DNA from 2 places in the Deefgea piscis genome. Region 1 is predicted to be linked to the other one. Evidence: riboswitches for the same ligand, from Rfam matches in the RefSeq annotation. Region 1 holds a riboswitch; the other holds the start of a gene.
The links. Region 1 has a riboswitch for thiamine pyrophosphate ahead of thiM (hydroxyethylthiazole kinase). Riboswitches for the same ligand answer to the same signal wherever they lie in the genome.
Positions count from the first base shown of each region.

Region 2: linked by a shared signal. The riboswitch ahead of thiC (phosphomethylpyrimidine synthase ThiC) and the one ahead of thiM (hydroxyethylthiazole kinase) in region 1 are both predicted to bind thiamine pyrophosphate.

Region 1 covers NZ_CP081149.1:2,209,848-2,212,989, reverse strand. The annotation lists gene K4H25_RS10225 (MarR family winged helix-turn-helix transcriptional regulator) at 1-339, opposite strand, end outside; gene K4H25_RS10220 (aminotransferase-like domain-containing protein) at 405-1,550, shown strand; TPP riboswitch at 1,744-1,878, shown strand; gene thiM (hydroxyethylthiazole kinase) at 1,909-2,745, shown strand; gene thiE (thiamine phosphate synthase) at 2,742-3,142, shown strand, end outside.
Region 2 covers NZ_CP081149.1:2,950,496-2,953,637, forward strand. The annotation lists gene K4H25_RS13780 (Wzz/FepE/Etk N-terminal domain-containing protein) at 1-180, opposite strand, end outside; gene K4H25_RS13785 (protein-L-isoaspartate O-methyltransferase family protein) at 322-963, opposite strand; TPP riboswitch at 1,054-1,207, shown strand; gene thiC (phosphomethylpyrimidine synthase ThiC) at 1,304-3,142, shown strand, end outside.

The DNA.
Region 1 (3,142 bases):
TAGTTCGCGTTGTGGGCTGGTGAGCTCATGCTCGAGTTGCTGGCCAAGTGGCGTTAAATATAGGTTTTTTACCCGTTTGTCATCCTCGTCGCTTTGGCTGGCAATCAATTGCGCTGCTTGCAAGGCTTTAAGTGGGCCGTGTAATGCTTGTTTGCTTACGCCTAATTTGCTTAAAAGTTGGTGAATAGCAACACCAGGATTTCTGGCAACAAAATACAACACTCGATGATGTACGCGCCCCCATTGCCGTTCGGCCAGTAAAGCGTCCGCTTGCGCGGTAAAAGCACGGTAGCCATAAAACAAGAGTTCGATATCGGCTTCAATTTTTTGGTCAATCATATTGACTTAATTTTCCTTGATGGGCATGATTTAGGTCTACTTTATTGACCTATGTGGCGTATCTTATGCTAGCTCGAAGAATTGAACGTTTAACTTCGTCATTGGTTCGCGATATTTTAGCGGTCGCGCAACAACCTGGGGTGATTTCATTTGCCGGTGGCTTACCCGCCAGTGAAGCTTTATTGTCGCTGGATTTAGCCGCAATGCCTGCCGACGTAGTGAAAAGTGCGCTGCAATATGGCCCGAGCGAAGGCGAGCCGCAGTTGCGCGAGTTGATCGCTCAGCGAATGCAATCCATCGGTTTTAACTGCAGCGCCGAGCAAGTATTAATTCTGAATGGCTCGCAACAAGGGATTGATCTCGTCAGTAAATTAATGATCGACGAAGGTACGCCGGTCTTGGTCGAGGAGCCGGCGTATTTGGCCGCTTTGCAGTCGTTCCGTTTATTAGGGGCTGATTTACGCACTTTGCCGATTGCCGATGGCGTTGATTTAGCCGCGTTGGCCGATCAGTTGCCGCAGGTGGCTATGGCGTATTTAACGCCGACGTTTCAAAACCCATCGGGCTATTGCTACAGTCAAACGGAGCGGCAAGCGGTAGCGGCACTACTCGATACCCATGGTACGTGTTTGTTTGAAGACGACCCGTATCGCGAGCTAGCATACGATACCCCCGCGCCTGCGCCCTTGGTGAGTCATTTAACATCGGCGCCTTGGGTGTATCAAGGCTCGTTCAGCAAAACCTTGGCGCCGGGTTTACGCTTGGGTTATTTGATTGCACATCCTGATTTGATGCCGCACTTGGTGCGCTTAAAGCAAGCGGCTGATTTGCATAGCAACCGTTTAAGCCAATTGATTGTGACGCAAATATTGGCGGGCAATCAGCTCGATCCGCATTTAGCTGCCGTATTGCCACTGTATCGACAACGCCGTGATGCGATGGCCGATGCGTTGGCCGCGCATTTAAGCCCTTATGCCACGTGGGCCTTACCGAGTGGCGGCTTGTTTTTTTGGGTCAAACTCAATGCGGTCGATGACACTTTAGCGCTGATGCGCGCCGCTTTAGCGCAAAAATTGGCGATTATGCCCGGCGTGGCATTTATGGCGTCAAATCAAGACGATGGGGCGATTCGACTCAATTTTAGTCATGCTAATCCCGAACAAATTGAAACAGGAATTGCGCGCTTAGCGCAGATCTTGCGGGATTTTTGAGCGAGGGTCGGACTCAGCGCGGATTGCAAACTTAGGTTGGCAGCCACACACTTCAGGCGGACTTGCTTTGCGATTGTTGACGTTTGGTTTTTCGCCGCTGTTGACGCGATTTTCGCGGCGAATCCAACGCAACGACCCTAGCTAAAAAGTTTGATCTAGTGCCGCACCGCGCCGGCGCTGAGACGGTACAATGGCCACAGACTCGGGGTGCCGTTAGGGTCTGTGGACGTTTGGCAAACCCAACGTCAACAGCTTGTAAAGCGGCTGAGAGAAACCCGTTGTACCTGATCCAGATCATACTGGCGTAGGGATGTCTGCTGCGACTAGGCGACTTCCTGCGCTATACAAGGAAATCGCGATGTCTCAAGCCAATCTTTCTATACCTGAATTGCCATTTCATTTAGTTGCCGACGAGCTAGAACGCTTACGCGCTAATACCCCCCTAGTGCATGTGCTGACCAATGAGGTCGTGCAATGCTTTACTGCTAATACCCTACTGGCCATTGGCGCTTCACCGGCGATGATTGTCGCCGAAGAAGAGGTCGCTGACTTTGCGGCGATTGCCGATGCGTTGCTGATTAATATCGGCACGCTCTATCCAGCTCAACTACAAGCGATGAACTTAGCGATTGATGCCGCCAACGCGGCGGCAACGCCGTGGGTGCTCGATCCGGTGGCGGTTGGCGTATTGCAATACCGGCGTGACGCAGCCATTGCGATGTTGGCGAAAAAACCAGCGGCAATTCGCGGCAATGGCTCAGAAATTTTGGCCTTGGCGGGGGCATTGGCTTTGAATGCTGAGGCGACGGCGGGTGGTAAAGGCGTAGACAGCACCATGAGCTCAATGTCGGCGCTCAGTGCTGCGCAGCAATTGGCACGCGCCACGGGCGCGATTGTTGCCGTGACCGGCGCGACGGACTACATCACCGATGGCGAGCAAACGTGGGCTGTGCCGTGGGGGCACCCAATGATGACGCGCGTGGTGGGAACGGGTTGCGCCTTGTCGGCCGTGGTGGCCGCCTTTTTGGCCGACGCGCCCAATCGATTGAATGCCGTGGCCGCAGCATGTGCCGTCATGGCGATTGCTGGCGAGCGGGCGGTGGAGTGCTCTGATGGGCCTGGGTCATTTGTTGCGCCATTTTTAGACGCTTTACACGTGATTCATCCAGTGCAATTGCGGAGCTATAGCGAATGATGAAACCCGCGAACCCGATTGATTTAAGCCTGTATTTGGTGCTTGACCCCGATTTATGTGGCGGCTTGGCCGAAATGGTAACGACAGCGCAAATCGCCGCGCAAAACGGCGCCACCGTAGTGCAATTGCGCGCGCCGCAATGGAAAAAACGCCAATGGTTGTTGGCCGCTCAGGCGTTAAAAGCCGCGCTGGCCCCCTACAATGTGCCACTCATTATTAACGATCAGCTCGATATTGCGCTGGCGATTGACGCCGATGGCGTGCACGTTGGCCAGCAAGATTTACCTGCTACTGAAGTTCGACGATTATTCGGCCCAAATAAAATTGTCGGTCTATCGACCAATGGTTTGGCGCAATTTCATGAAGCCGAAGCGATGTATCAAGCTGGCATCATCGA
Region 2 (3,142 bases), 740 kb from region 1:
TGCCGTGTACTCATTGGGCAAGCTGAACGCCACCGCTGCTGCGATCACCGCCACGAGAATCGGCAGCCCAATAATCAGCTTTTTATGTTTGGTTAGGACTAGCACCAGATCCAATAAAGAAATTTCTTCCTCTGCATCGGGCTTGTGATGAGATGTCTCGCTGGCGTTGACTGCAGTCATTGGCGTGTATTCTGTAAAAAGATTAAAAATTCAAAACATCGAAAAATGCCGACCATTATAATCGATGACGTACAGTTTTGTTTTTTTGTAAGAAAAAAGCCAGCGTTTACGCTGGCTTTTTGATTTAAACCATACAAAGGATCAAAATTCAAACGCAGGTATCGTGACGCGCATTCTAGGTAAGTTGTAATCAAAGACTTGTTTTTGCTCGAGCACTGCGCCTGCTTGGCGATATAAAGTGGCATACATCATCGGCTCTTCACCAATAATCGCCAGCAAACGGCCATTATTAGCTAATTGCGCCAACAAGCTGGCTGGCGCTTGAGCGAACGAGGCCGTAGCGATAATGGCGTCAAATGGTGCTTGGCCATTGGCTGCCAAGGCGTCGCCGACTTCAGCGCGGGCGTTTTTAATGCCAGCTGCTTTCAGTTGCGTATTAATCAAGGCCACGTACTCAACATCAGCATCCACTACCACCACGTGCGCGCACAAACCGGCAGCCAAGGCCGCCAAGTAAGCTGCACCGGGGCCGGCGATGAGCAATTTATCGGTGGGCTTTAAGTCAATTTCTTGCAAGAAACGCGCTTCAACCTTAGGAGCAAGCATCAGCTGGCCATGTGCCAATGGCAATTCCACATCTACAAAAGCCAGTTCTTTTTTATCCGCAGGAACAAAATCTTCACGGCGCGTATTGAGAATGCGCTCAAGAATCACAGGATTCAACACATTCCACGGGCGAATTTGCTGCTCAACTAAAAGATAACGTGCGTTTTCCCAATCCATGTTTGCTTCACCTCAAGACAAGCCGACTACGGCGATTAGATTATTCAATTTGTCTTGCAATTATCCCACAACTCTTTTAATTTCACATTCATGAATCGCTAGGGGTTCCGATTTAAGCGACTTTTCTTCTGATAATGCCATTTTTGGCTAACGTCACCAGAAACAACGTCAGCAAATCGGATGAGATATACCCTTGGAACCTGACCCGGTTAATACCGGCGTAGGAAAGCGAGTCGCTGACTTTTTGCGCCCCCACTCCTATGCCGTCTTTTTAAATCACGCGCCAACGAGCGCGACTGAATCACTCATCTGAGTTTGAATCAGTGCACAGGAGAACACCATGAACGCAAAAGCAGAATTTTCCGCCGATTCGGCCGTCGTTGACGAAGCCGCCATCAAGCCACTGCCTAATTCTCGCAAAATCTATGTACCAGGCTCACGCGCCGACATTCAAGTGCCAATGCGCGAAATCAGCCAAGCCGATACGCCATTGCAAATGAGCATCAGTGGCGCGGTTGAAAAAAACCCACCGATTTTCGTGTATGACTGCTCAGGCCCTTACACTGATCCTGCGGCTAAAATCGACGTGCGTAAAGGCTTAGAGCCTATTCGTGCGGCATGGATTAGCGAGCGTAACGACACCGAAGTGTTGCCTGAACTCACCAGCGAATATGGCCGCATGCGCGAAGCTGACAAGAGTCTTGATGTTTTACGCTTTGAATTGCAACGCAAACCACGCAAAGCCATTGCCGGCAAAAACGTCTCGCAAATGCATTACGCGCGCCAAGGCATCATCACCCCAGAAATGGAATACGTAGCGATTCGTGAAAACATGAATCGTGCTGCTTACTTAGAAAGCCTAAAAACGGATAGCCCAACTGGCGACAAAATGTTGGCGATGATGAATCGTCAGCACAAAGGCGAAAACTACGGCGCGAATATGCCTGATGTAATTACGCCAGAATTCGTGCGTAGCGAAATCGCCTGTGGCCGCGCCATTATCCCAAACAACATCAATCACCCAGAATCAGAGCCAATGATTATTGGCCGCAACTTCTTGGTGAAAATTAACGGCAATATCGGCAATTCTGCGGTAACGTCGTCGATCACCGAAGAAGTCGACAAAATGACGTGGGGCATCCGCTGGGGCGCCGACACCATTATGGATTTGTCGACCGGCAAAAACATCCACGAAACGCGTGAATGGATTTTGCGTAATTCACCAGTGCCAATCGGTACCGTACCAATCTACCAAGCACTGGAAAAAGTCAACGGCAAGGCTGAAGATCTGACTTGGGAATTATTCCGCGACACCTTGATTGAGCAAGCCGAGCAAGGCGTGGATTACTTCACGATTCACGCTGGCGTATTGCTGCAATACGTACCGATGACGGCGAACCGCATGACCGGCATTGTGTCGCGCGGCGGCTCGATTATGGCGAAATGGTGCTTGGCGCATCACCAAGAAAACTTCTTGTACACGCACTTTGAAGACATCTGCCAAATCATGAAGGAATACGACGTCGCCTTCAGTTTAGGCGATGGCTTGCGCCCGGGCTCAATCTGGGATGCCAATGATGAAGCGCAATTGGGCGAACTCAAAACATTGGGTGAACTCACGCAAATCGCTTGGAAACACGACGTGCAAGTGATGATCGAAGGCCCTGGCCACGTGCCAATGCAATTGATCAAAGAAAACATGGATAAAGAGTTGGATTGGTGCCATGAAGCGCCGTTTTACACGCTTGGCCCATTGACCACCGACATTGCACCGGGTTACGACCACATCACTTCGGCGATTGGCGCAGCACAAATCGGTTGGTACGGCTGCGCGATGCTGTGCTACGTAACGCCAAAAGAGCATTTGGGCTTGCCAAACAAAGCTGACGTGAAAGAAGGGATTATCACTTACAAACTTGCCGCGCACGCTGCCGATTTGGCCAAAGGTCATCCAGGCGCGCAGATTCGCGACAATGCACTCTCTAAAGCACGTTTTGAATTCCGTTGGGAAGATCAGTTCAATCTCGGCCTTGATCCAGACCGCGCTCGTGAGTTTCATGATGAAACGCTGCCCAAAGACAGCGCTAAAGTCGCGCATTTCTGCTCAATGTGTGGCCCACATTTCTGCTCGATGAAAATCACCCAAGACGTACGCGAATTCGCCGCCAAACAAGGCATC